DNA from 2 places in the Fictibacillus sp. NRS-1165 genome. Region 2 is predicted to be linked to the other one. Evidence: riboswitches for the same ligand, from Rfam matches in the RefSeq annotation. Region 2 holds a riboswitch; the other holds the start of a gene.
The links. A riboswitch is a leader RNA that binds a small molecule or an ion and turns the genes downstream of it on or off. The one in region 2 is predicted to bind S-adenosylmethionine.

Region 1 (15,172 bases), on a different contig from region 2:
CAAAGCCTCTGTTTGGAGTCTCGGTTTTAAACTTTATTCCTTCTGTTTTTAATTTCTCAACGATCTTAAAGTAATCTTCACTGCCATATGTAGAGTAAACAAGTTTCCAATTCCAGTTAGAAACAATTCGAAGGATTAAAATAATAATCAACAACAATATAAGAATAGCTATTCCTAAATACATCCCATTCCTCCCTCAATCGAATCGTTGATTATATACTTTTATATTCCTGTAACGGTTATGTAATTCCTTCTGTAACAGAGCTGCCCTTTAAATCACCTTTGGCAGCAAGATGAAGAAAAGAGGAAGACGAGACGAATAAAGAAAAAGCGAGCGGTTTTCCTTCCGCTCGCTTCTTTATTTATTCTCCTAAGTTACAGTTATATCCCATTTGACAGCTTTCTTACCTTCTTGCCACGCTGTTTCCCCATGAAAATCAATAATAATCCGGCAAGTCCCATAAGAAGCACCTTATTTTATACGGACGCTGTGCTAAAATATTCGTTCAATGTTTGCTGAAGCGTACCATTGGTGGATGCATACTCATCAAAGGATACATCCAAGTGAATCATTTTCCTGACAAGTTCTGCGCGCAAACCGGTAATGACCGCCTCACATCCCATCAGTGAAATGCCGCTCAATACTCTTTGAAAATGGTGGATCACTTCAATACCCATATCTGTAATGCCCGATAGATCCATAATTAACGTTCGGATTTTTAAATTTGAAATATCCGTTAATATTTTTTCTTCAATGGTATCCATACGGTACACATCAATCATACCGATTAAAGGAAGGACGGCTATATGAGGACTGATCGGTATGATAGGAACAGATAAATGCTCAACCATTTTTCGCTGAGCGCTGATCAATTCATCTTTATAAGATGAATAACTAATGAAGAAGGTATTAAGAAATTTATCGATGCCGTCATTGATCTGCTTCTCCATCTCATAAATCATTGATCGGTAGTCTGAAATGTTTAATCCATGGGTATTCAGTTGATCATATTCAAACAGATAGTACCATACCGTCCTTCTAATCGCATGTACCCACTCCAGCTTAAGAGTAAGAGTTAAAGCATGCTCCGCCCAAGCTATCCCTTCTTGCTCAGCAAAGGAAATAAGTTCGGAATCTTTCCCCTCAACAACAAACGCTACCATCTTCTCAGCGTTTTTCAAAAGATCAATATTCCCAGACTGTAAAATATCATTTATTTTAGCTGCGACTTCTACAGCCTCGGATAACAGCCTGTTTTGAAACTCTTCTCTGTGGCTGACGATAAACTCCGTAATCTCCTTTTGCTGAAATTTTCCCATTGGTTCTTCTCCTCCAGTATTTAAAAAATGGTCTCTTTTATTTTAAATGATTTCCTTTATTATTGCGCACCCCTTTGTCTCAATAATTAGATGATAATCCTCTTGGTAAAAATCCTTTTTACTTCTCTTATTACCCTATCCAAGTTTAAACAAAACTTTAATTTATGCAGGCAAGATTCATTGCTTTTTTAACTTTGAAGTACAGAACGGACATTTTCTTATTTCACTAAGACGAAAAAATTTCCATTATATCACTCTCTGGTGTATACTTTTATTGCCAATCATACCGGTAGGGGTAAAAACGGCCGTCCTATTCATCATAGAGGCGTCAGCCCTGTAAAAGGTTTATATTTTATCGGATTACCCTGGCAGAATCAACGGGGTTCAGCATTAGTATGCGGTGTAGGAAGAGATGCAGAGTACCTGGCAAATCAGGTGATGTTTGATTTGAAATCGGACACTTGAAAAGGGTTTTCAACCAACCTGCTCTTTCGTTCAAAAAGAAAAGCCGATTCTCCTTAAGACTAAAGGACAATCGGCTTTTATACTTCCTATATATTTTCAGGACTAGTTCCTTTTCTCTAATCCCAGGCATACACCGTTGAATTTCCACCCGAGTATTTTGCTAAATAAAATTCCGCTTGATCTCCATCTACATATTTACCGATATTTCTGAAGATATGACAGCCTTTGGAATCGAAATCGTTACTGCCTGCTGTTTTATAGTAGAGGCCTCTAACACCATTTGAATACACTACATCATCGCGATTATAAGGATCTTCGTCATATAACTCATAAAATCCTGGTTGACTATTAGAACTAAGGCAAATTTTAAAATCGCCTCCACCTGATAGGAAGATTTTGCTTTGGTTAGTAAATGCATCACTCCCTTGATAATCCCAGCCACTGGCATATGTAGTTACTGGAAGTACCAATGAAAGTGCGAACGCAGACAAAATTACACTTATTTTCTTCATTATTTCGTCAATCTCCTTTCGATAATAAGATAAAAGGAGCCAAGTTGTACCGCTTGGCTCGGCGGGAACCTACTGGCTGTTGTTGAAAAAATGGTATTAATGGGTCATATAACCAATACTTTATCAATATATATTATATGGATATAATTGTAAATGAATAATTGGTCTTAATTTCCCGTCAATCCATAGCCTGGGACTCTTTAGATCTGCCCGTTTCACTACCCCAAATGGCCTGGTTCTTCGCTAATCGATCCGTTAAATCAACACTCCCCTCTTTTTTGATATAATTTTTTAACTCAGAATGAACTTGTTTTTGAGCCTTTAGCAATGTTTAACTAATTGCCATGTGTTCAAGGGAATACAAAAAGCCCGGGGAATCTCCCCGAGCTTTGTTGATGGAAACTAAATTTAGTTAGACCGTAAATAATCATCAATTATGAGACATAAGTCTTTTACTTCGTTGACAATCCGATTCCGTTGTCTGACAAAATAAGTTATTGTGAACAAAAATTCTTCGGGTGATACGCTGGATGAGAAGATATTCTTGGCCTTTGATAGACCGGGAAAAGGCTGAAACGGAAATGTATTATCAAATTCATATTTACTGGAGCAGGAAAACATTAATCGGTTCAAAGTCCCGCCGACTGTTTTAAGCAAACGATTATAATCCTCGACCTTTACCCTCTCTTTTTTTGAGAGTGCCGTTACCTTTTCGCTCAATCTATCAAGCATCTTATAAACAGGTGTGAAATCAAATTGTTCGTCTGAACATCTGTCAATATCCCCAATAATCCTGCTGCTGTTTTTAACAAAATCGATCAGGTTAAGCGGCAAAACATCCAAATTGCATAATTCAAGAACAAGTGAAGTATGAATCTTTGAATCTCTGGCTAATAGCTCCAAGTCGACTTTGTCATATGAATCTTCCTCCGTATGCCACCACCAGTTACCTCCAGGAGTTTGATAGAGTTTATCCACTTCGTTCGGTTCATATTTCAGCTGAAAATGAAGCGGAATATTCGTTCCCCAGAAGGACTGATCAGCACCACGAGGTAAAAATGCGAAATGATTTGGCTTCTTCCCTGTAAAATATAAGATTATATCATCTAGTAAACTTCTATCCTCGATAGAACTGGACCTCGGGAGAACATTGATACCGCCCTTCGTTCCGGGAAAATCCACATTGATATGAGCGATACAATTTTCATTAATCTCATGCCAGAATTGATCACAATACCAGGCAGACCCAGCATACCTTCCATTGGAATGGCCTGGCCACCATGCAAATTTTATCCCACGAGTCAATTTTCCGCTCATAGATGAGAAGATTCGCGCCAACTCAAGCAGTAATGCATTTCCCCCGGCATTATCGGTCGCTCCTTTATGCCAGGAGTCGTAATGTCCTGATATTAAAATGTATTGATCCGTATTGCCTGGAATGGCAGCCATCGGTAAACTCACTCGCTTGATTCCTGTCTGTATTTCCGTTTTCAGGATGACTTTGATGTCTTCTTTTTGAATCTGTTTGATTAAATGTATACCATCGTCATACGTGATCCCAACGACAGGAATCTTCGTTAGCTGGTCTGCGTTTTCGATTGTCGGTGTCCCCCATACTGTCCCAACGGTTTCTTCATGGATGACTTTTTCAGGAGATGGCCAAATATGAATTAACCCTACCGTACCAGCACTTTCAATTTTTTTGACGTAATCCTCATAATAATTCCAGCTAACCACAATTTTCCCTTTTAGGTTTGTGTATCGATCACCAGGATGCATGCCGCTATCTGGCTTCTCACTGTATATGTCATAGAACACATCACCTTTGATTCCTTCGGGACAATGTAAGCTGTATGATCTGGCTTTGGCCCGGATATTAAAATTTTCAGGAGAGATGACCGTGACCTGCCCTTGAATGGGATCACTGAAATAACCGTCAAATTGGTGGCATTCATATTGAATTTCATACTGTTTCAGCTGTTCTGCAATGTAATCGGCTGCTTGTTCGGCTTCTTTCTCACCTGATAAACGGTCCCACTGAGTCAGTGTTTGGACATGACGGTCTAGTTGTTTTTCATCGATTAAGTTAAAAAGTGTATGTTTTTCCATACGATCACCTTAATATTGAATCGCATCTGCAATGAGAACAAAAACAGCTCCGATTACTGTCCATATGAAAAGCAGCGGCCAGAAAAACTTTACCCATTCCTGATATTTGATCCTGGAGACAGCTAGACTTCCCATTAACATGGCTGAAGTCGGCAGTATACAGTTGGATAAACCATCTCCCAGCTGAAAAATTAAAACTGTGGTTTGTCTTGTCACATTAATCAAATCAGCAAGAGGAACTAAGATCGGCATCGTTGTGGCGGCTTGTCCCGTTCCAGAAGTAATGAAAACATTCATGATGTTTTGAACGATATAAATGCCCATAACCTGAATTTGGGTCGGCAAGTGCTCTATCGCTGTAAACAAACCATTCACAACAGAATCGATCACGGCACCTTGCTCTAATACAACCACAACACCTTTAGCGATCCCAACAATGAACGCTCCAAACGTAATCTCTTTTGCCCCTATCACAAACTCACTGGCAATTTTACTTGGTCCATATCTAGAAAGAAAACCTACAATGATTCCGAGGGATAAGAAAAATGCAGCCAGCTCCTCCATCCACCAGCCCTTTTGAGAGACACCCCAAATTAAAACTCCAAACCCTAGTACAATGGTAAGTATCGTGAAATAATGTGTCAGCTTTAATTGTGGTAAAGAGGTCATAAAATCAAGCTTTCCTTTACCCTCCGTTTGTTCCAGCTCATAAGCAAGGCCCAGAGAAGGATCTCTTTTCACTTTTTTCGCATAACGCATGATGTACAGACTCGTCACAGCCAGCAATACAACTAAAAGAATGGCGCGCAGCCACATTCCTGAGAACAATGGAATCTCAGCGATTGATTGGGCAATCCCAACGTTAAATGGGTTTAAGAGCCCAGCTGTAAATCCGCTGGCAGCACCAAGCATCACCATCGCAGTACCTGTTACAGCATCATATCCCAGTGAACGGGCAATCGCTATTCCTATCGGAACAAACGCCATAACCTCTGCCGACATTCCCATCGTAAACCCGCCGATGGAGAACAACGTTAAGAAGATAGGAATCACAACGAGCCCGCGGTTCATAAAGGTTTTCCCAACCCTTGCCGTTACTGCCTCAATCGTTCCAGTCGAATTAATGATCTGGAACACTCCACCAATGATAAAAATGAAAAAGACCACATCACTCGCACTCGTTAATCCATGAACGATAGCTAATGGCACTTCTATGATGCTTACTGGATTTTGATCAAACGAATGAAACGTATTTTCGACGGCAACCTTGTTGCCTGTCTCTTTATCCTCCACTCGATCAAATTCACCCGCAGGCAAAATATAGGTTAATAGTGCAGAAGCTAGAATAATAAAAATGATGATGACCAACGTATGAGGCATTTTAAAAAAGCTTTTGAATTTCGAAGGAGGATCCGTACTAAACTCAACCGTTGATTTTGTACTCATTAGAAATACCACCTTTCTAGAGTTAGGGCTGCATGCCAAAATCGTTTCTTTTAAACAAATGTTTAAACCGATCTTTTATTCTTTTTCCATCCTTCGAACTCATTCCGTATCGCTTGGAAATGTTCGGGATTGCTGCAAACATCATAAGCGGTCATCGCTAATGCTTTTGCGGCCTTATTTAGGCCGATCATCCCCTCTTCCGAAGCTGATGCTTCCACGAATTCTGGAGTATGTGTCGTTGCATCGGTAATTTTTATGTAAGGGTGAATGGCTGCGGTCACTTGTCCGACATTTCCAATATCCGACGAACCGATGCCACCTTTATTCGGAGGCTCAATCACCACTTCTCCTAATGATTCCAAATTGTCCTTGAATAAGTGAGCCAATGTTTTATTATTGTTTCGTTCAGCGTAAACAAGTCCTTCCGTAATATCGATCCTCGCACCAACGGCTTCCGCCGCATGACGTGCGGCGGAGTATACCTTTTCGCGTACGATCTTCAGTTCATCCACTGTCTCAGCCCTAAGTAAGAACTCAGCTTCACAATAGGCTGGCACCACATTTGTAGCTTCCCCGCCTTTTGTAATAATCCCATGGATTCTGACATCATCCTTGAAAAACTGCCGCAAGGAATTAATCGCAACAAACGTATGGATTACCGCGTCAAGAGCACTAATCCCTTTTTCGGGTGCAGAGGAAGCATGCGAAGCCTTTCCATAAAATTTAAAGGAGGCATCCACACAGGCTAGTCCATCCCGCAACACCATCGACTGTTTCTGTGGGTGGCACATCATGGCGACATCAATATCATCGAAAACTCCATTTTCAACCATCAGGATTTTACCGCCTCCCTCTTCTTCAGCGGGTGTGCCCAGAACCACGATTTTCCCAGGCAGATCGGGATAAGTATCCTTTAGAGCGAGTGCTGCACCAACAGCAGACGTTCCAATAATGTTATGGCCGCACCCGTGTCCGAGACCTGCCAGTGCATCATATTCCGCTAAAATCGCAACAGTGGGTCCGCCTGATTTCCCTTCCCATGTCGCCCTAAACGAGGTTTCAAGATTTGAAATTCCTTTTTCAACATGAAAACCCGCCTTTTCTAAAGGCTCCGTCAACCATTTCATGGCTTGATATTCATTAAAGCTGAGCTCAGGATGGGCATGAATTTTTAATGATATCTCTCTTAGTTCAGCATCACGGGCATCAACGGCCGCCAGGATGGCCTCTTTTTCTCTCAAGTCAATGGTATTCATACTATATGACCTCCAAAACATTCAGAAAAATCAAATTAGTTTATTCCATTATTCATTTGTTGAAATGATAAGTAAACTTAATGTTTTTTAGGCACCTATAAAATTATTTTATATGCAAACAAAAAAACGCCGAATCGGCGTTTTTCTTAAATCTTCAGCAATCATGTACTCCTTGCATGTTCAAGTTTATAAATTTCTTTAATATAATTCACAAATGTAGAAATGGCCGCTAATTGCATGGATGATTGCCTGTATAACATCCACGTTCTTCTTGTTAATTCCTGGCCGTCCTTGAAAATCAATGGATGACAATATAAATCATCACTTTCTTTCACAAATACCTTTGGAATAATTGCATACCCCAGCCCTTTTTTCACCATTTCTTTACTGGTCTCATAACTATCCAATTGCATCGTAATGAGAGGCGGTTCATCAAATTGTTCGTTCCACCAGCATTGAATGCTTTGATCTAAAGGACGGATGGGCAAAATTTTATACTTCATTAAAACAGTGGGTTCTTTTCGATTAATCAAGGGCAGCTGAGGAAGTTTATGAAGATCAAGTTTGTTCTTCGATATGAGGCAAATGTTTTCCTCGCTCAGCAAATACTTTTGATCCGGCCAGTTGTATTCACCTTTAACAATGGAAACATCAATTTCCCCTTCCATCAGCAGATCCACGATTTCCGTGCTGAACCCTGTATCCACATTCACATGAAGATTTGGGTACTGATTCACTAAATATTCCAGAATCGAAGGCAGATTATAGAGCCCAAAGTTACTGCTTACACCTATTTTCAAACTTCCCTGAACTTCATTTCCCATGTTCAGTAAGTACTCTCTTGTACCCCGTAAATCCATGAGGATCCTTTTCGCATAGCCGACCAAATATTCACCAGCAGGAGTCATCTTCATGTTCTTCCCATTTTTGCTGAATATCACAATTTGAAATTCCTTCTCGATTTGGCGCAGCCGATAAGTGAGAGCAGGCTGTGTCATATAAAAGCGTTCTGCTGCTTTCGTCAAATTCGCGTTCTCATACAAGTACTGTAATATTAAACAATCCTTCTCATCCATCTGATGGATTCACCCGCTCTCTTATATATTGGTTTACGAAATGTTCATCCTAAATTTAATTGAAAAAACAGATCTCCAGTTCTTGACTCTAACCTAAAGGGAGCCCTTAAGCTAAATACAAGAAAGGAGTGAATCCAATGCTCTATACGGTAAAAGAGATTGCAGATCTATCGAACGTAACGAACGTAACAGTCAAGACATTATATCACTATCACAAGATCGGACTTTTACTGCCCTGCGAGACGAGCGAGGCAGGTTACCGCTTGTATGGAATGAAAGAACTGGAGCGTTTGCAGCAAATATTATTTTACAGGGAGCTTGATTTTCCGCTGGAGAAGATCAAGCAGCTGCTTGAAGGTGAACCGGAGCGATTATCGATATTGTCCAGCCAGAAAGAACTGCTCCTTGCCCGCAAGCTGAGACTTGATCGTTTGATCCAGACACTGGACGAATCGATTGGTTGTTCTGAGAGAGGAGAAGCTATGGACAAAACAGACATGTTTAAAGGATTTAATACAGAAAATGAATGGAAGGAAGCACTCGTTGAGCAAAATCAATATTTGAAAGAGACGTACGATTACGATTTACTCGACAATACTACGATTGATGTTGAAACGATGAATGAAACCGCTATTGAAGCACAACGATTTATGAATGGCATAGCAAGTGCCCTTCGATCAGGATTGAAAATCGATGACAAGATCGTAAGAGGCCTGATTCGCGATCATATCGATCTCTTAAATAAACAAGGCCATCTGATTACTCATAAAGATTATGCCACACAGGCAAGGTTTTTCCCAGATGATGATTTTCATCGGAATATGCTGGAGGCACAACAGACTGGCCTTGCGTACTTTCATTCGACCGCTGCAGAATCATTCGCAGCTGAAACAGATTAAGCATCTCAAAACGGAACCAATAGAAAAACTGGGAAAGGAAAAAGCAGCCTAACTCTTGTTAGACTGCTTTTTCCTTTCTACAACAAACTTACTTCTTCATCCACTCCGGTTTCCCGAACCCTTTAAATTCTTTATCAATGGTTTGTTCAAAGGCTTTGGATTCCACAACCTTTTTGATGTCTTTCGCGAATTTCGAGTCAACATCCTTTGTGTTTACAACTACTCGGTTGCGGTATTGATCCGGCATGTTCTCAAGGAACAGTGCATCCTGCAAGTTCATTTTTGCAGCGAGGGCAAAGTTACCAGGAACGGCTGATACATCTGCACTCCCGACAGCTCTTGGCAATTGCGCAGCTTCAAGCGCATTGAACTGCAATTTCTTCGGATTGTCCTGAACGTCTTTTTCTGAAGCAGTTAATGGATTAACACCTTTTTTAATGGTGATGAGTCCGGCATCCTGGAACATGATCAGCGTTCTTGCAAGGTTAACAGGATCGTTGGCAATGGCCACCGTGCTGCCGTTTTTGATGTCTTCCATCTTTTTGAATTTATCGGAATAGACGCCCATTGGCGCAGTTGGTACAATAATCAGCTCAGAAAGCTTTAAATTCTTTTCTTTTGCGAAATTCTCCATATAGATCTTGTGCTGGAACAGGTTCGCATCAATGGATCCTTTGGCTAATGACAGGTTCGGCTGAATGTAATCACTGAACTCGACCACCTTAACGTTATAACCCTTCTTCTCCAGTTCAGGTTTGATCGCTTTCGATACCATATCACTGTAAGGTCCGGCTGTTGCTCCAATGCTGATGTCCTTCTTGTCTCCCGCGCCTGATGATCCGCTGGAGGTTGATCCGCACGCTGAAAGAACAGCAATAGCGAATAGTAGAATGAGTGCTGAAGTAAACTTTTTCATTGGTTTCTCTCCCCTATTGTTTTATCTCTTGTCTACGAGTTTGGAGATCCTATCTCCGGCCAATTGAATGATTTGTACGAGTAGAATCAGAACGACTACGGTAGTGATCATCACAGTATTATCGTAGCGATAGTAACCAAACCGGATGGCCAGGTCCCCGATTCCTCCCCCTCCGACAATCCCTGCCATGGCCGAATAACCGACCAAAGAGATTGTCGTGATCGTCAATCCTTGAATGAGGCCAGGTTTGGCTTCTGGCAGAAGCACATCCTTAATGATCATCCATGAGGTTGCCCCGACTGCAACCGACGATTCGATCACTCCCTTATCGATTTCCCGGAGCGAGGTTTCAACCATCCTTGCAAAAAAGGGAATCGCGGCAACAGAGAGGGATACAGAAGCCGCAGTCGGCCCAATCGTTGTCCCTGTCAGCAAATCCGTTAACGGCAACAGCGCCACCAAAAGAATAATGTACGGAATGGAACGTATCAGGTTGACGATCCATCCTGTAATACTTTTCACAGCCGAGTTTTCAAGGAATAATCCTTTTTCCGTGACAAAAAGCAATACACCAAGCGGGAGCCCGATGATGATGGCCACGGCTAAAGAGATGCCTACCATATAAAGCGTTTGGAAGAACGCCTTGTTTAAATCCGGAAGAAGCTGCACCAGTGAATCAAGCGACATCATGCACCACCTCCAGACTCCTTGTTTTCTCCGTAATATATTCGATCGCTCTCTCTACTTCAGAACCTTCACCGGTAAGCTCCATAATGAAAATACCGAGCGGGATCTCCTGTATGTACTCAATCTTTCCATGCAGGATGTTCCCTTTGACCTTGTATTTCTGGAAGAGCTCAGACACTACCGATTCTTCTGCAATCTCGCCCTTGAACTGAATCCTGATGATCTTCCCTTTACGGTTTTGGATGAGCTGCTGAGGCAGTTCATACTGCAGGATACTGTTGATGAAATCTTTGGTCAATGGTTCCTGAGGATTGGAGAAGATGTCATAGACTCCGCCTTCCTCAATCACTTCACCGTTTTGCATGACGGCAACCTTGTGGCAGATCTCCTTCACCACTTCCATTTCATGCGTGATCAAAACGATGGTCAATCCCAGCTTTCGGTTAATGTCCTTTAGCAGGTTGAGGATGGATTTCGTTGTACTCGGATCGAGTGCTGACGTTGCCTCATCACATAATAGGACCTTCGGGTTATTGGCGAGCGCCCTGGCAATTCCGACCCTTTGTTTCTGCCCGCCGCTCAATTGAGCCGGATATTGGTCCTTCTTATCCGCAAGACCGACGAGATCCAATAGCTCCAATACTCTCTTCTCCGCCTCATCCTTCGATTTGCCTGCTGCTTTTAAGGCAAACGCAATATTTTCATAGACGGTTTTTGAACTGACGAGATGAAAGTGCTGAAAGATCATCCCAATCTTTAACCGCGCTTTTCTTAAGTCTTCTCCTTTTAGTGAAGGCAGATTGACCCCATCAATTTCTACCTCGCCGGATGTCGGCTTCTCCAAAAGGTTCAAACACCGTAACAGGGAGCTTTTGCCGGCGCCGCTGTATCCGATGATGCCATAGATCTCCCCCGCCTTGACGGATAAGGAAACATTGTTGACCCCTACGATCTCTTTTTTCTTTGATCGATACACCTTCACCAGATTTCTCACTTCTATCAAGTTACAACCCCCTCTTTCTTTCCAACCAAAAATGCCTCTTTCATCATGAAAGAGGCATTGGATTATACATTCAATCACCTTATCTTTCAGAATGACTTCATTCTGCAGGAAGTGGCACCTTTCCAAAATGGAGGTTGCCGGACGTCATAGGGCCTAATCCCTCAGTCTCTCTTGATAAGAACGGATATGTAATTATTATTAGAACATTTTTAATAATAAAGCGATTATCCTCCATTGTCAATGGCATTCATAGTGGAAAGGTTGGAATTAGGCCAGGATGGATGCAGAAATCCATTTTAAAAAGCTTTTTATTTTAATCATACTGATAACCGCTAAAATAATGGAAGCTGCGAAAAGAAGCATTAACATCCATTCGTACAAGTAGAACAGTGATTCCTTGTAGACAGCGAATAGATAACCAACAATGGAAAGAGGTATGATGGCAAATAATAAAAGGCGGCGTTTGTTCTTGCATATTTCAATTCTTCCAATTGACTTCCTCTCCAGCATCCAACCGTATTTTACCATCCAAAATGTTCAGATAAAAAGCCATGATTCCCGCAAAAAATAACAGGCAAAGATGTACAATGAAAAACACATTTGTGGTACAAACTGAATATGAAAGGAGGCAGATCATGGAGTTTTTTCTCGTTATTTTATTGCTGCTGTCCCTGATCGGGCTATCCAGCTTAATCAATCACCTTTTGCCATACATACCGGTGCCGCTCGTCCAGATTGCATTGGGCGTAACGCTCGCTTCCCTTCCCTTGGGGTTACAAATTCCTCTGGAGCCGGAATTATTTTTTATTCTCTTTATCGCGCCATTGCTCTTCCACGACGGAAGGCATGTTTCGAGGCAGGATTTATGGAAGCTCCGTAAACCCATCCTGTTGCTCGCCCTCGGTCTCGTGTTTCTCACAGTCTTGGTGATCGGAAGCTTGATCCATTGGCTCATACCAACGATCCCATGGCCTGCAGCCTTTGCCCTTGCAGCGATTCTATCCCCTACCGATGTGGTGGCTGTAAGCTCGATCTCGGCGCGGGTAAAGATTCCGAAGCCGATCATGCATGTTCTTGAAGGCGAAGGATTAATGAACGATGCCTCCGGGTTGGTCGCCTTTAAATTTGCCGTTGCCGCAACGGTGACCGGCGCTTTTTCATTGGCACAGGCCAGTGGAAGTTTTGTCGTGATTTCAATTGGAGGGTTCCTCGGCGGTGCGTTATTGGTTATCGTGATCATCCAGTTGAGGACGTTTATTCGGAGGCTCGGTATGGAGGATGTGACGATCCATATGCTCATCCAGCTCCTTACGCCCTTTTTTATCTTTTACATCATCGAACATTTCCATCTCTCGGGGATTCTATCGGTCGTTGCCGCCGGGATTATCCATGCCATCCATCAGGAGCGCAGCCGGATTCCCGCTGGAAAATTGCAAATTGTTTCCGAAAGCACCTGGACGGTTCTCATCTACATATTAAACGGACTGGTATTTGTGCTGCTCGGCTTGCAGATTCCAAGCGTGATCAATGAAATCCTTGAGGATCCCCTCTTCAATAACTGGCAGGTTACGGTGTACACTCTCATCATTTCCGTGGCGTTGATTCTTCTTCGCTTTTTGTGGATTTCGGCCACGTGGAGGGGATGGATGGAAAAAAAGAAGCCTCACATGCAGTCTCTGAGAGCGATATCCATCCTTACGATTTCCGGAGTACGAGGGGCGGTTACCCTTGCTGGTGCATTTACGATTCCCTTTGTCATTGCGGGAGGAGCTCCCTTTCCGGAGCGTTCATTGATCCTCTTTATCGCAGCCGGTGTGATCTTGTTTACATTGATCGCAGCCAGTGTTTTTCTGCCGGTTCTTTCACGAACGGAAAAAGGCGACCGTAATACGCTGAAAGAGGAAATGGAAAGGAAAGCAGCGCTCCGGACCATCGACGCAGCCATCCATTCGATCGAGGAATCCATAACCGATGAGAACCGGAGCGCGGCCATTTCCGTCATCAACAATTACAATACGGTACGCAATGAGGTAAGTGAAAAGAGTTCGGAGCAAATGAAACGGGAAGAAAACGAGGCACGGCTTACGGCACTCGAAGCGGAAGTCCGCTACTATGTGCATGTAAAAAGAGCCGGGGAGGTTGACCGGGAGACAGCGCATCTCATCGGGGAACATATCCAGAGAAGGCGGCTCGCCCGAACCAACCGGATGCAATACAGGAGATTGTTCCTTTGGACGCTTTTTAAACGCGGCTTGTTTGCCTTGCTAAAGCTTTTTATACCCAAACATAAGGAACGTAAAAAAACGCGTCGCGCAAGGACAAAAAAGCTGGTGAAGCTAAAAGTGAGCATGGCGAAAGCAGCCATTCACTATTTAAGGAACCATATCACTCCTGAAAATAAAAATAGTTATTTAGCGGTCATCGGGGAATACAATCGCCTCATCCGGCAGTTCAAGCTGGCGAAAAAAGGAGAGGAATCCAATCACTACACCCTGATGAAAAGAGATCTCCAGATCAAAGCCTTCCAGGCAGAGAGGGACGAAATTCAGCATCTTTACGAAGAGGGCGAAATCACCATCGACATCATCAGGGAATTGCGTAAACAGGTGAATATCAGGGAGGCGTATTGGATCGAGGAAACGACCGTTCAGCCGCATTAAAACAAACAGCATCGGCCTGCTTGGGCCGATGCTTGTCTTGTTATTTCTTTTTGACGGGAATCCAGATTTCACTTCTAAAGGTTTTGGACGAGGTGTCTTTATCCGCATTCCAGAGAATTTCCGGTCCTTCCACCTGTTCATACGACGATGACGGGAACCACTCGGAATAGATACGGCCCCAAATGTTCTGCAACGTATCAGGAAACGGGCCGGCTGATTCAAAAACAGCCCATGCAGACGGTTTTACATCAAGCTTCTCGAAGTGCTCCGGACACCCAGCTGTCGTGGCAGCCCCAATATAATGATCAAGCTCACTGTTCTCGGCTAGCCTCTCCGAAAAATTAGTGGATGCACTGATCAGCCCTTTTGGCTCGACATCCGATAAACCTTTTAACTCATCGATCATATCCGGGTTTAGACTCTGCCACATCGCAGCGATCTCAGGGTTCACCCCGCTAAAGACCAATGGCACTCTTTTTTTGATCCCGACGACATGAAACGCATCCTTCTCGACGATCCGATAATTCATCTCATTTCCTCCCTTAATGGATAACTGAAAGGACATACGCGGAAATGCTTTTAGAGAATGACCATTCTTCTTTGCTTCTGTCGGGGTAACGCCGTGCAGCTGCTGGAATGCCTTTGTAAAACCGTCGGCAGAACCGTATCCATACTTGACGGCTGCGTCAATGACCTTACAGTTACCGTTCATTAGTTCAAAAGCAGCCAGTGTCAATCTGCGGCGGCGAACATATTCCGATAACGGGATCCCTGCCAGAAACGAGAACATCCGTTTAAAATGATACTCAGAGCAGCAACCCCT
Region 2 (15,172 bases):
TTTCCGCAGAAGCGAGTATCTTCCTGAAGTCGCGAAGGATGCTGTTGCGATTGGAGCTGATGTTTTCTGGGCACAGCTGGGACTTGCGAACGATGAAGCATACGATTATCTTAAGGCGCATGATACGGTTTCCATCATGGACAAATGCATCAAAGTCGAGTACGCAAGGTTAGTCAGATAAGCTTGGACCACCCGCTCTCAGGGGGTGGTTTTTTGTGTAGAGTCAAAAGGTTTTTGCACGATTGAAGCAGAAAAGATAAAATAGAAAGCGGTCTACTCTTTTTTTGTTTTGTGGAATAGAAACAAATGTTCTGATATGATTAGTTATACTGCAAGTTTTTTGAAGGGAGAAAGTGTTTTGGCTAGTAAACCACAATTAGATTATAACGATGATGCCATACAGGTATTAGAAGGCCTTGAAGCGGTCAGAAAACGTCCTGGTATGTATATCGGCAGCACCGATAGCCGGGGATTGCATCATCTTGTTTATGAAATCGTAGATAATGCCGTAGATGAAGCGCTGGCGGGCCACGGCAATAATATATATGTCACGATACATAAAGACAACAGTGTAAGCGTCAGGGACGAAGGACGGGGGATGCCGACGGGTATGCACAGAATGGGCAAGCCCACACCGGAAGTTATCCTGACAGTTCTCCATGCGGGAGGTAAGTTCGGACAGGGCGGATACAAGACGTCCGGCGGACTCCATGGGGTAGGCGCATCAGTCGTCAACGCGTTGTCTGAATGGCTCGAAGTAACCATCCACAGGCACGGAACCGTTTATCAGCAGCGTTTTGAATTCGGAGGGAAGCCGGTAACAACGCTCGAGGAGATCGGTACGACCAGAAAGACCGGAACAATCATCCATTTCAAACCGGATGCCTCGATCTTCAGCACGACGAGTTATAACTATGAAACGCTGAGCGAGCGGTTAAGAGAAGCGGCATTCCTCCTAAAAGGCGTAAAGATAGAACTGACAGACAAAAGGAGCGGACAGAGCGATACGTATCAGTATGAGTCAGGCATTGAAGCCTTTGTGACTTACTTGAACGAGGATAAAGATGTACTGCATCCTGTCGTCAGCTTTGAAGGTTCACAGAATGACATCGAAGTCGACTTTGCGTTTCAGTTTAATGACGGATACGCAGAAAATGTTCTTTCATTCGTTAATAACGTCCGGACAAAGGACGGAGGCACACATGAATCAGGAGCAAGAACCGCGATTACACGGATCATGAATGATTACGCCCGCAAGGTATCTCTTTTAAAAGAGCGCGATAAAAACCTTGACGGATCCGACATCCGTGAAGGATTGACTGCCATAATCTCGGTCCGTATTCCGGAAGAAAAGCTTCAATTTGAAGGCCAAACGAAAAGCAAGCTGGGCAGCAGTGATGCACGATCAAGCGTCGACAGCGTCGTTTCAGGCAATCTCTCGTACTTCCTGGAGGAAAACCCTCAGATCAGTGAAATGCTGATAAGGAAGGCCATAAAAGCCGCCCAGGCGCGCGAAGCGGCACGCAAGGCGAGGGAGGATGCGCGAAACGGCAAGAAGAACAAACGAAAAGACACGATGCTGAGTGGAAAATTAACCCCGGCAACTTCAAAGAACCCCGCCAAGAACGAATTGTATCTCGTAGAGGGTGATTCTGCTGGCGGTTCGGCCAAACAGGGGCGCGACCGGCGTTTTCAGGCGATCCTGCCGCTCAGGGGTAAGGTGATAAATACGGAAAAAGCGAAGCTTGCAGACATCTTCAAGAATGAAGAGATCAATACGATCATCCATGCTCTGGGAGCAGGAGTAGGTTCTGATTTTGCGGTTGCAGACCTTAACTACGAAAAAGTGATCATCATGACTGATGCGGATACGGATGGCGCCCACATTCAAGTTCTGCTGCTGACGTTCTTTTACCGATATATGAAACCGCTGATCGAGAACGGAAAAGTCTATATCGCTCTTCCGCCGCTCTATAAAGTCAGCAAAGGCAGCGGAAAGAAAGAAATTATCGAATACGCTTGGGATGATGATGAACTGAAAACGGCAATGAAAAAAGTCGGCAAAGGTTACGTGATCCAGCGCTATAAAGGTCTGGGAGAGATGAATGCCGACCAGCTGTGGGAAACAACGATGGATCCTGAGACACGAACCTTGATCCGTGTGAAAATTGATGATGCTGCTCGAGCGGAAAAGAGGGTTTCCGTCCTGATGGGAGATAAAGTAGAGCCCCGCAGAAAATGGATCGAAGAGCATGTTGAGTTTGGGTTAAACGAGGATACGAACATTCTGGATAATGAAAATTTATCAGATCAGCAGTATTCCGAGGAGGTTTAGATTTTGTCATTATTAGAACGATTTATGGATCTGCCGCTCGAGGAGGTCATCGGAGACCGCTTTGGGAGGTATAGTAAATACATTATTCAGGACCGTGCACTGCCTGACGCAAGGGACGGATTGAAGCCGGTTCAACGCCGAATTCTGTATGCAATGTTTCAGGAAGGAAACACCTCGGATAAACCGTACCGAAAATCGGCAAAGACCGTCGGTAACGTAATCGGTAACTACCATCCGCATGGTGATTCCTCGGTTTATGAAGCAATGGTGCGGATGAGCCAGGACTGGAAAGTAAGAAATGTCCTTATTCAGATGCACGGCAATAACGGCAGTGTTGATGGGGACCCGGCAGCTGCGATGCGTTATACCGAGGCAAGGCTTGCTTCCATTGCTTCTGAATTGCTGCGTGATATTGAAAAGAATACCGTGGAGTTTGCGCCAAACTTTGATGATACGATTGATGAACCCGTTGTTCTGCCAGCGAGGTATCCGAATCTTCTAGTGAACGGTTCTACAGGCATCTCCGCGGGTTATGCAACAGATATTCCTCCGCATCACCTTGGAGAAGTCATTGATGCGGTCACGATGCAGATCGTGGATCCTGATGTAAGCCTTGATGATTTGATGACAGTGATGAAAGGACCTGATTTTCCTACAGGTGGGATTGTTCAAGGTAAAGAAGGTATTCGAAAAGCGTTTGAAACAGGAAAGGGACGCGTGATCGTACGTGCAAAGACTCAGATTGAAGATCTAAAGGTCGGAAGGCAGCAGATCGTCATTACCGAGATCCCGTATGAGGTAAACAAAGCCAACCTGGTCAAGCGAATTGATGAGCTTCGTCTGGATAGGAAGGTCGAGGGAATTTCCGAGGTCAGGGATGAGACCGACCGTACGGGTTTGCGCATTGTCATTGAACTGAAAAAGGATGGCCATGCTGAAGGAGTATTGGCCTACTTGTTCAAGAACACAGATCTTCAAATTTCATTCAACTACAACATGGTCGCTATTCACAATAAAACGCCAAAGTTAATGGGACTTAAGCAGATCATCTCGGCTTATATCGAGCATCAGAAAGAAGTTGTCACGAAGCGTTCGCAATATGATTTGAACAAAGCGAAAGAACGGCAGCACGTGGTGGAAGGGCTCACTAAAGCGATCTCGATCCTTGATGAAGTCATTGCGATCATCCGAGGTTCGAAAGACAAACGCAATGCCAAAGACAATCTGATCCAGCAGTATTCATTCACAGAAGCACAAGCGGAGGCAATCGTTACCTTGCAGCTATACAGGCTGACGAATACAGACGTAACGACTCTTGAAAACGAAGCTTCTGAGCTTGAAAAGAAAATTTCCCATTTATCGGGCATCCTGAACAGTGAGGCTAAGCTCTTCAATGTCATCAAGAAAGAATTGGCCGAGATCAAAAAGAAATACAGTGATGAACGGCGAACGAAAATTGAAGATGAAATTGAAGAAATTAAGATCAATATGGAAGTTATGATCCCATCAGAGGACGTAATGGTTACAGTTACGAAGGATGGATATTCCAAGCGTTCCTCCATTCGTTCTTATTCTGCTTCGAACGGTGAAGCGCCTGGTATGAAGGAGTCAGACCGGCTGCTCATGGCTTCTCAGCTGAACACAACGGATACCATCCTGATTTTCACGAGCAAAGGGAACTACATCTTCATGCCGGTGTACGAACTTCCAGAAGCCCGCTGGAAGGATTCGGGCCAGCACTTGGCGAGTTTGGTAGGATTGGACCGGGACGAAGAACTGATTAAAGTGATACCTGTGAAAGAATTTCAAGAGAATCAATTCCTCCTCTTCTTCACGAAGCAGGGGATGGTAAAGAAAACCGAATTAATGCAGTATAAAGCACAGCGGTATAACAAGATGCTCATGGCTCTTAAACTTAAAGGTGACGATGAAGTTGTCGATGTTCACCTGACGAATGGCGGTGGGGATGTATTCATTGCTACTCACTACGGATATGGCCTCTGGTTCAGCGAGGAAGAAATCAACGTGGTCGGACAGCGAGCTGCAGGAGTGAAAGGGATCAACCTGAAAGACGGGGATTATGTAGTAAGCGGAAAAGCACTGCATGACAAAGAGGCCAGCCAGCTCGTCTTAATCACCCATCGAGGTTCCGTAAAGAAGATGAAGATTACTGAGTTTGACAAATCCTCAAGAGCGAAGCGGGGGCTAGTGATGCTTAGGGAACTGAAGAGCAATCCTCACCGGATTATTGATCTGGAGCTGGCAAGCACCGGTGTAACTTATGAAGTGAAGACAAAGAACAACAGTATCGTACTTGTTGATCCAGCAAAGCTGAAAAATGCAGATAGGTATAATAACGGTTCGTATGTGGTAGATATCAGTGATACTGGAGAAGTGACGGAAGTTTGGGAACACATCCGCACGGAAGAAAACAAGGAGTAGCACTGGCTGCTCTTTGTTTTCAAACTAGTTAACCTACATAACATTATGTAAACTAACATCAAGGGAAAAGGTGAACGATGAAAGGAAACACACATTTAATGGGAGGATTGGCTGCGGCTGCCCTCGTAAACGAATGGGTGGATGGACCGGCATCGCTTGACCACCAACTCGTTTTTTATGGAGCTGGACTATTAGGCAGCCTGCTTCCAGACCTGTGCCATCCAAATTCTTGGGCGGGGCGGAAAACAAAGCTATTTTCAAAGTTTGTTAGCAAAGCATTCGGGCACCGGACAGTTACTCACAGTTGGCTGTTCATCGCAGCTGTGATCTGGCTGACCAATTCTCTTCATTCAGCATACAGTTTGAATCTAAAGTATGGATTGCTGTCTGGTGCGATCAGCCATCTCATACTGGATGCCTGTACATCAAGAGGCATACAATTTTTGTATCCCGTTCCTTTGCGGTTTCGGTCTCCGCTGTACACCAAGACGGGATCAAGTACAGAAACCGCTGTTTCAGGTATCTTAATGATTGCAGCTCTCCTTTTATTGGCGAAACAGCATATCTTTAACATATAACAAAAAAAGCAGTGTTCCCTTCATAGGAGCACTGCTTTTTTAACGGCTGGATGATCTGCGGTATTGGAACTGCTGCCACTGAAATCGGATAAAACAACCGACGCAAAATCCGAGGATCGCGACAAGCGCTGCGGAGAAAACAATGATTGAAAAAACATACGCAGCGATTGAGTAATGAAAAAGGTACGAAAGATAAGCCAGGAAAAGGCACGCTACAGCAATCACTTGGTTAAACTGCTGCTGTTTCCATTCTTCCGGAATATAAGAAGAAGACGGCTTCTGAAGAAACAGCTTCCCAAACTGCATGACAGGATTAAACCTGAACAAAAGTCCAGACAGTCCAGCAGCTAACGGGAGAAGAAGGAGCCACTCGGCGCTTGTGATCCATTCGGCTGCCACTGACAATACGATAAACCACTGATTAAGCCGGACTAATGGACGAGGGACAGAAAACTGAGGCTTGCGCATGTTTATCCGACCTTTCTGATTGGAATAAACCTATTATAGCGAAATTGTTAAGTAAAAGACACTGAAAGTAAGAATATACGAAATAGACGAATAACTAATCCTATGAACGTCTATGATGGTTATAAAGGAGGATCAAAATGAAAAGATTAATTGATTTTGTTTGGGAGGGGCTGACGCTTCAACATCTGCCTGCAAGCCGGTTCACGGTCTTTTATATCGTGCATTATGTCTTCCTCTTTCTGTTTTCAATGACCTTATTTATTTTTTCTTTCAGTGTACTGCTTTTATATAAATCGATTCACGCCGTTCCACCGTTTGGAATCTGGGCAGGTATCTTGGTGTCGGCATCGGCCGTCTGCTGCATCGGGTTCATAGGAGCCACAGTGTTCAGGAAAAGGAGGAAACAAGCTCCAGTGTGAAAAAATATCCTTTCGTGGTAATATTTAGTGGTTGTTAATAGAGGTAAAGCAGTAAAAGGGGAGATCAATGTTGACAGGTAAGAGAGTATACATCAGGCCGTTCGAGTTAAAGGATTCAGAGGTGCTTCTTCAATTGCAGGAGAAGAACCGAGCTTTTTTCGAAGAATTTTCAATGGGGCGCCCGGACGATTTTTACAGTTTAGAAGGCCAGAAGAAGAGGATCAGCGATTATGAGAAATGGAAAAAAATGATTCCGACTATCAATTTGGGATATTTACCATGGACAAGCATGAGTTAATCGGCACCATTAATCTCTTTCAAGTTTTGCGAGGCTCCCTTCAAAGTGCGTTCATCGGCTATTTTCTGGATCAGGAGCATAACGGGAAAGGCTACACGACAGAAGCGGCCAAGCTGATCGTACAGTATGCTTTTGCCGAACTTAAACTTCACCGCATCGAAGCGGGTGTTATGCCGCATAACATTGGATCGATCAGAGTTTTGGAAAAGGCAGGTTTTCATAAAGAAGTGGGAGGATCACCAGGTACTGGCCATCATAAACCCTCACGATGAATAAGGCTTTCCAATGGGAGAGTCTTTTTTAATGGGCCTCTTAACATAAAATGAGGAGGCAGAGGCAAGGATAGTAACGGAGTGCAATTTATCAGGAAGGAATGGGCCAACATGGGAAAAAGGGAATATCAAGCGGGGGATCAAGTCTTTGTTATTTATAGAAACCCGCATACTCCAAATGTAGCTAATATCACAGAGGCTGAAATCGTAGAGCACCCTGAACATGAAAATCAGGTGGCTCTGTTTTTGCACGAGTCCTATCATCTTCTGGCTGATGATGATGCCGTCTATGACACATTTGAAGAAGCGGAACAGCACTATAAAAAAATCTTTGATTATGACCAATACCAGTAAAAGGAGAGTGTACTTTTGATAAAACCTTTTGTCCCGCAGCTGGTTTACATTGAACCCAGGGCGCTGGAGTACCGTCTAGGAGTCCAGCTGAAACAGAAATTTGAAAATATGGGACTCGAGATCCGGGAAACAACTTCACATAATCAGGTACGAAATATTCCGGGAGATAACGACCTGCAAAAATACAGGAACGCCAAATCAACCCTTGTGGTCGGCGTCCGGAAGACTTTGAAATTTGACTCGTCCAAACCATCTGCGGAATATGCCATTCCGTTTGCCACTGGCTGCATGGGGCATTGCCACTACTGTTATCTGCAGACAACGATGGGAAGCAAACCATATATCCGCACCTATGTAAACGTCGAAGAAATATTGGATCAGGCTCAAAATTACATGGAAGAACGTGCCCCCCAGATCACACGTTTTGAAGCTTCCTGTACATCTGATATTGTTGGGATCGACCATCTGACTCATACATTGAAGCACGCGATTGAATATTTCGGACAGTCCGATCTCGGCCGGCTAAGGTTTGTTACAAAATTTCATCATGTCGATCATCTGCTCGATGCAGAGCATAACGGCCGCACACGGTTCCGTTTTAGTGTGAATGCGGATTATGTGATCAAATATTTTGAACCGGGAACATCACCCCTCGACATGCGGATCGAGGCTGCGAAAAAGGTCGCCGAGGCCGGATATCCGCTAGGTTTTATTGTCGCCCCATCTATATTCATGAAGGCTGGCAGGAAGGCTATCGCGAGCTGTTTGAAAAGCTTGATGCGGCACTTCCGCAAAGCGCCAGGGATGATATTACATTCGAGATGATTCAGCACCGCTTCACAAAGCCTGCCAAACGCGTAATCGAGAAAAACTACCCAAAAACAAAGCTTGAGATGAACGAAGAAGAGCGGAGGTATAAATGGGGGCGTTACGGAATCGGAAAATATATCTACAGCAAGGAAGAGGAACATGCACTGCGGGAGAGCTTGGAGTCTGATATCGACCGATTCTTTCCTAACGCTAAAATTGAATATTTTACGTAAAGCCAAAAACCGGGCTCCCTTTGTGACCCTGGTTTTTTTCATCTGTAAACGTCCGATAATTCTGTCAGCCGTTTCCTTTTGAGATCCAACAGCTCATGAGGCCGTTTAACCGTCGCTTTTCTGCCCATTCCTATAAAAAACTCCGTAAAGTAGTCTAGGTCGGTGTTAGGAATGGAGCACTCCAGCCATCCAGTGCCATCGTTTCGTGTCTTTAGCTCGGGCGCCGTCCAAATCTCAGATTCACAATGCTGGACACCTTCTTTGCTCAGTTCACCATAGAGCCTGACCAGTTTTTCCCCAGGCTGGTTTCGGTTGACAGTCATCTTAGTTCCAGGATACGTTTCGATTTTGACATCTTATTTTTCCCGAATTTTTATTTATTTTATTTATCTGTCACTCTTATTAGCTACAATAAAACGACAGCAAGTACATAAGCGCAGCTAGAAATCAAATAACTGAATGGGAGTGGGCAAAATGCAGGGAATAAAAGAAATGAAAGAGTTGCTTCTGGAAGAGTTGGAGCTGATAGTAAGAACTTCTACAAATTTAATCGGTAAAATATCAACCAACCACTTGGATTACAGGCCAAGAGAAAACATGAGGTCATTGCATGAACTGGTGCTGCACCTCGTTTCCGTCCCTTCTGCTGACCTTCTCATCCTGCAGGAGAAAGGCGAGGAAGAGGTTGGGAAACTCGAAGCTGAGGTTGCCAACGATCAAGAGCCGGATCAATGGATCGAGAGGATGAAAAGTGGGCTGCAAGATGTAAGAAGCTATATGGAACAGCTGCCGGATGAACAATTTCTGCAAAAAAAAACAAAGCCGTTTTATTTAGATCATGGAACGGTGCAGGCCAAATGGCTGATCGAGATCGTTACGCACGCTCAGCATCACAGGGCGCAGCTGTTTAACTATTTAAAGGAGCAGGGATATGAAGTCAATATGTTCGATCTGTATTGATTGAGCTGTGCCGTTATCTATCGACTGGCGGCCCGCGATACCAAGCGAATGGACCTTGAAGCGATCAGCTGCCCCGCTGAGCAACAGGTGGCATACAATCTTTATATAGTCATAACAAGAGGCAACCACACCCCTGTTGGTAAGGGAGGGTTGCCTTTGTTATGTCTGGCTTTATTACCAAATCCTCATAAAAACGTATGAATATGTGTATTGACAACAGGTTTTAAGTTCTTTAGTATGATTGCTATATTTAAAATGTTAAGAAAATTCCATATGTTTGATTTATCTATCAAGAGAGGTGGAGGGACTGGCCGTTTGAAGCCTTGGCAACACATTTTATTTTGCCTAATCCAGCAAGCTGAGGCTTGAAAGCAAAGATAGGAAAGAATCACATGATCTTTTATGAAAAAAATCATTTACTCTTTCCTTTGAGGAAGAGTTTTTTTATGGAATAGACGACACATTTAAAACGTGGGAAAAGGGTGTATTTTGAATGACAGTATTGATGACAGCTCCATCCAACGAACAGGGAAGAACAGAACATAATAGTGAGGGGGCTTTATGATGATTATCGAAAAGATCAGTTCTTTTGCAGGGAAAACATTTACGTTTTGGGTTATTCTTTTTTCAATTATTGCCTATATGTTCCCCGCCAATTTCAATTGGATTGGAGGCTATGTAGTTCCCTTGTTAGGAATTGTAATGTTTGGGATGGGACTTACATTGTCCGCGGGAGATTTTAAAGAAGTTTTCCGCCGGCCAAAGGATGTAGCGATAGGTGTGGTCTGTCACTATATCATCATGCCGGGATTGGCGTTCTTATTGGCTTGGGGGCTGGACCTGCCGCCGGAAGTGGCTGTTGGCGTCATCCTGGTAGGATGCTGTCCAAGTGGAACGGCATCGAATGTTATGGTTTTTCTGGCAAGAGGGGATGTGGCCCTTGCTGTGTCCATTGCATCGGTTTCAACCATTCTTGCACCCATTGTGACTCCGCTGCTTATATTGCTGCTAGCAAGTAAGTGGGTGGACATCAATATGTGGTCATTACTTGTTTCTATTCTTCAAGTGGTCATCATTCCGTTAGCCCTCGGGTTTCTCATTAAGAAATTCTTTGGCAGACAGGCGGAAGCGAGTGTAAAGGTATTGCCCCTTGTATCTACCGTCGCTATTGTTTTGATTGTTGCTGGTGTAGTAGCAGGCAGTCAGGCTAAGCTAGCCACCACAGGGCCGCTTATTTTTGCTGTCGTTATCCTGCATAATGTATTGGGCTTTTTGCTTGGTTTTTTCCTCTCCCGTCTTTTTGGAATGAATTTAGCAAAACAAAAGGCTGTGGCAATGGAAGTAGGGATGCAGAACTCCGGATTGGGTGTAGCCATTGCAACAGCTAATTTCTCGCCATTAGCTGCTGTACCGAGTGCGATTTTTAGTGTATGGCACAATATTTCTGGTTCTATTCTCGCATTTATTTTCAGCCGTCTGGGAGACAAAAAAGAGAAAATATCAAACTTTACAATTAACAAATGATCTTCTATGCAAGGTGGGGAAGGCATGGAGGCTGTTTATTTGCCCCTAGCCCCTTACCATAGATGTACTGCTTAGTAGGTATAAATATCGTAAACCCCTCCCTTAGCCAGAAGGAGGGGTTTGCAGCGTGAGAATCTATACTTCAAGAGAAGGCGGACTTTTGTAAAGGTTGTTTTTGTATCTTATAATTGATTATTATTCTCAATCAGGATAGGATGATAGTAGAAGCAGAATTTTCTCCTTCTCAATTTTTTGAGATTCCTATTTTCAGCAAGAAGGAGGGGGCATCCATCGATACGATTAAACGATTTGCCTCGTACTATAAGCCATATAAAGGGCTGTTTGTTTTAGATTTTAGTTGTGCGGTCTTTGTGGCCTTGCTGGAGCTGGCCTTTCCGCTAGCGATGAACCGCGTCATTGACGACCTTTTGCCGACCAATAATTGGAAATGGATTTCGATTGCGTGTATTGTACTGCTGTTTGTTTTTATCCTCAGTACATTTATGAACTATGTGGTTACCTACTTCGGCCATAAGCTCGGTGTTGGTATAGAGACGGATATGCGAAGAGATTTGTTTGCCAAGCTGCAAAGGCAGTCTTTCTCGTTTTTTGACAATAATAAAACCGGTCACCTTGTCTCCGGTCTGACGAATGACTTGATGGACATTGGTGAGGTAGCCCACCATGGACCGGAAGATCTCTTCATCGCGATGATGACGATTCTTGGTTCGTTTGCCATTATGTTCAACATCAATTGGCAGCTTGCGCTTCTTTTAGCCGTAGCGATCCCGATTATCATTTTTGTTTCTTTGTTTTACAGCAAAAAGATGTCGCAATCCTTCCACACGATGTATGAAAAGATTGCAGGCTACAATGCCCGGATTGAAAACAATATCGGCGGAATCCGTATTGTGCAATCGTTTACCAAAGAAGAGCACGAAATTAATTTATTCAAAAATACAAACGCAGGTTTCCGGAGTGCCAAACTGGTGGCATATAAAATTATGGCTTGGAGCAGTTCGATCAACTTTGCCTTGATGAAAGTGATCCTTATACTCGTCCTAGGGTGCGGCTCCTGGTATGTCATTAACAACCAAATGACATACGGAGAATTCGTGGCGTTTGTGATGCTGTCGAATGTCTTCATCGCGCCGATCAAGCATATCAACCAGATTTTGGAATTACTGCCGAAAGGCTATGCCGGGTTTAAGCGTTATATTGAAGTGCTTGATCTGGAGCCGTCGATCAAAGATAGGAAAAATGCAATTGAAGTGGAAAGCCTCCGTGGAGATATTACCTTTAAAGATGTATGCTTTGATTACGAAACAGATCAGCATGTACTTCAAGATATTTCTTTCAATGTACGAGCTGGAGAAACACTGGCACTGGTCGGTCCTTCAGGAGGGGGAAAAACGACGCTGTGCAGTTTAATCCCCCGCTTTTATGATGTAACAGAAGGAAAGATCACCATCGATGGGATGGATGTCCGCGATTTAACGTTACAATCTTTGCGGAGCCATATCGGAATCGTGCAGCAGGATATTTACTTATTTGATGGAACCATTCGAGACAACATCATGTATGGTGACTTTGAAGCAAGTGAAGAGGTGCTTTTTGATGCGATCATAAGTGCGCAGCTTGAAGAATTGATTGAGAGCCTTCCGGAAGGGCTTGATACGATGATTGGGGAACGGGGTGTGAAGTTATCCGGAGGGCAAAAGCAGCGAATCTCCATTGCCCGCATGTTCTTAAAGGACCCGGCGATTTTAATTTTGGATGAAGCGACATCCGCTTTGGACACTAAAACTGAGTACGCCATACAAGCTGCACTGGATAAGTTATCAACAGACCGCACAACCATCATCATCGCTCATCGTTTATCGACTATTCGAAACGCCGATAAAATTATTGTGGTGAAAGAAGGAAAAATTCAGGAAGAAGGCAGCCATGAAATGCTGGTCGCCGGTGAAGGAGATTATTATCAGCTCCTGCAGACGCAGACAGTGTAGAATCACGAGCAAAAATACACGAGGAATTCAGGAATTCAACCTCTCATTATATATTTCATCGGTCAAAAGCAAGTAAAGGATGTACACCTCACCTGGGGCGTACATCCTTTTTATCTTACTTTGGAATCCTTTGACTTTTATATTTTTCAAGTACATGCCGCATGCCTTCTTCTAAAAGGTCGTTTGCAGGTCTGTCAAGCTTTGCTGCCAATGCTTTTAATTCTTTATACAGTGACTGGCTCAAGGTCGTATTGACGTTCTTTCGGTCATCATTTTTTGGCCGGATGCTGCTCTGATACATCGTTTCCTCCTATTAGTCTCATTTTTTCAATGCTGATGCGACCAGAGAAGAAGGTTGCCCCGCCGCCCATATCCGCAATTCGGTCCGGGGTCAGCGTGTTGACGAGTTGTTTTGTCCCCGGCAGATCGGCCCACAGGCCCTGGGTAACGGCCACACCAGGCAATACATTGTCACCAACGGCTGCCTGAAGGAAACATTCTCCGCGGTCATTCCAAATCCGAACCATTTCTCCATTTTCAACCTTCAACTCTTGGGCATCCATTGAATTAAGATGAAGTTGAGGTGTTCTTTCTAGGTGTATATGTTTTTCGTTATTGTTGAACGTCGAATTTAAGAAATTATGGTTTGGCCCCGGTACGAACAAGAAGGGATGATCACCGTCGGATATCAGCGGGATATATGTCGGCAGTGCCGGATAGCCATCTTCCTCCATCCTTTTGGATAAAAGCTCTATTTTACCGCTCGGTGTCGGTAATGGCCCTGAAAATAGGGATGAGTCCTTTGCTTTAGCATACTGATTTGTCTTTAACATTTGGAGATCGATGTCCGCAAGGCAAGGATTGGCTGGATGGTTGAATGCCTGATCAATCATATCCTCATCCGAATCCTTGAACACATCCTCCTCAAAGCCCATCGCTCCGGCCAGAAGGCGGAAGACATCGGGATTGGATTTACTTTCTCCGAAGGGTTCGATCACCGGCAGCTGAATCTGTGTATATTTGTGCCAGTAGGACGTGTAAAAATCCGTGTTCTCGAACGATGAGGTAGCAGGCAGTACGATGTCTGCATAAGCTGCCGTTTCGGTCAGAAAGAGATCGTGAACCACTAAAAAAAGATCTTCCCTTTCCAGCCCTTTGCGTACTTTCTGGCCTTCCGGAGCTACAACCGCCGGATTGCAATTGTATACAAACATCGAGGATATGGGAGGCTTTGCGTCAAGCAGAGCATTTCCGATCTGGTTCATGTTGATGACGCGTGTCTCTTTATCTTTTAGCAGATCTGGCCGTTGAACCGCAGCTTTATTATGAGCAAGGTAGCCTGAGTTTCCTTTTATCGCGCCTCCTCCTTTTTTTAGCCATTGCCCCGTTATGGCTGGAAGGCATGCGATGGTACGCACAGCCATGCCTCCGTTGTCATGATGCTGCAGACCGTTTCCGATGCGTATGAATGACGGTGAAATTCCGCCATACAATGCTGCAAGTTCTTGGAGCTCTTCCACAGAGACACCGGTGATGGCAGATACGGTATGGGGATCATACTGTTTAACATGCTCCTGAAGCTCTTCATAGCCTACTGTATATTTACGCAAAAATTCGAGGTCGGCAAACCGCTTTTCGAAAAGAATGTTCATTAAGCCTAGGGCGAGTGCACTGTCGGTGCCCGGAAGGATGGGAATAAACCAGTCTGCCAGAATACCGGTCCGGTTTTTATGCACATCGATCACGACAATTTTTGCACCTTTTTTTCGTGCCTTCTGTGCCAACGCGACCTGATGCATGTTGGTACTGACCGCATTGATTCCCCAAAAGATGATTAACTTGGAATGAATGGTGTCTTCAGGATCCATTCCAAAACTGCCGCCCATGGTGTAATTGTAGCCGACAGAACCTGCGACAGAACAGATGGTCTGGTCCAGACGGCTGGCACCCAGCCGGTGAAAAAAACGCCTGTCCATACCTTCAGCGCTCAAAATTCCCATGTTGCCATAAAAACTGTAGGGCAGGATGCTTTCAGCGCCTTCAGTTGCTATCAGATTCTTCCATTTGGAAGTGATGGAGCCAATCGCCTCTTCCCAGGTAATGGGCTCAAATTGCCCGGAACCTTTAGGGCCGCTCCGTTTTAAAGGAGTGGTAAGCCGGTTAGAATCATAGATTCGTTCCGGCATATTTCTTACCTTGTTGCAAATGTTCCCTTTTGTAACCGGATGGTTTGGATCTCCCTGAACTTTTATTATTTTTCCATCTGTTTTATGGAGAATCAGACCGCATTGATCCGGACAATCCAGAGGGCAGACGGAGGGGAAGATGCCGTTCTGCTGTTTCGTATAGGTGCTCATCATTTTCTCCTTTCAACCTCTTGTTTATCTAAGGATAAGTTCATTTCCCCAGATTATCAATGACTTCTTTCCAAATGAAATAAGTGACGGCCATTTGAATTTAATTAAAATGA

Region 1: it holds a riboswitch for S-adenosylmethionine, as region 2 does, so the genes downstream of both, ABHN01_RS05535 (methionine ABC transporter ATP-binding protein) here and ABHN01_RS22070 (bile acid:sodium symporter family protein) in region 2, are expected to answer to the same signal.

The regions. Positions count from the first base shown of each region.
Region 1 is NZ_JBDPNU010000015.1:23,001-38,172, forward strand. It holds gene ABHN01_RS05485 (hypothetical protein) at 1-184, opposite strand, end outside; gene ABHN01_RS05490 (STAS domain-containing protein) at 478-1,320, opposite strand; gene ABHN01_RS05495 (hypothetical protein) at 1,902-2,297, opposite strand; gene ABHN01_RS05500 (M28 family peptidase) at 2,706-4,406, opposite strand; gene ABHN01_RS05505 (YfcC family protein) at 4,416-5,852, opposite strand; gene ABHN01_RS05510 (M20 family metallopeptidase) at 5,915-7,108, opposite strand; gene ABHN01_RS05515 (LysR family transcriptional regulator) at 7,270-8,184, opposite strand; gene ABHN01_RS05520 (MerR family transcriptional regulator) at 8,322-9,083, shown strand; gene ABHN01_RS05525 (MetQ/NlpA family ABC transporter substrate-binding protein) at 9,172-9,999, opposite strand; gene ABHN01_RS05530 (methionine ABC transporter permease) at 10,021-10,686, opposite strand; gene ABHN01_RS05535 (methionine ABC transporter ATP-binding protein) at 10,676-11,689, opposite strand; SAM riboswitch class I at 11,766-11,870, opposite strand; gene ABHN01_RS05540 (hypothetical protein) at 11,957-12,217, opposite strand; gene ABHN01_RS05545 (Na+/H+ antiporter) at 12,325-14,349, shown strand; gene ABHN01_RS05550 (AraC family transcriptional regulator) at 14,390-15,172, opposite strand, start outside.
Region 2 is NZ_JBDPNU010000060.1:32,971-48,142, forward strand. It holds gene ABHN01_RS22015 (CoA-binding protein) at 1-181, shown strand, start outside; gene parE (DNA topoisomerase IV subunit B) at 359-2,335, shown strand; gene parC (DNA topoisomerase IV subunit A) at 2,339-4,777, shown strand; gene ABHN01_RS22030 (metal-dependent hydrolase) at 4,855-5,355, shown strand; gene ABHN01_RS22035 (DUF4395 domain-containing protein) at 5,395-5,823, opposite strand; gene ABHN01_RS22040 (hypothetical protein) at 5,961-6,242, shown strand; partial or broken gene ABHN01_RS22045 (GNAT family N-acetyltransferase) at 6,310-6,816, shown strand; gene ABHN01_RS22050 (transcriptional regulator SplA domain-containing protein) at 6,924-7,166, shown strand; partial or broken gene splB (spore photoproduct lyase) at 7,182-8,209, shown strand; gene ABHN01_RS22060 (WYL domain-containing protein) at 8,248-8,532, opposite strand; gene ABHN01_RS22065 (DinB family protein) at 8,684-9,169, shown strand; SAM riboswitch class I at 9,453-9,553, shown strand; gene ABHN01_RS22070 (bile acid:sodium symporter family protein) at 9,731-10,693, shown strand; gene ABHN01_RS22075 (ABC transporter ATP-binding protein) at 10,909-12,702, shown strand; gene ABHN01_RS22080 (ribbon-helix-helix domain-containing protein) at 12,818-13,003, opposite strand; gene ABHN01_RS22085 (molybdopterin oxidoreductase family protein) at 12,972-15,059, opposite strand.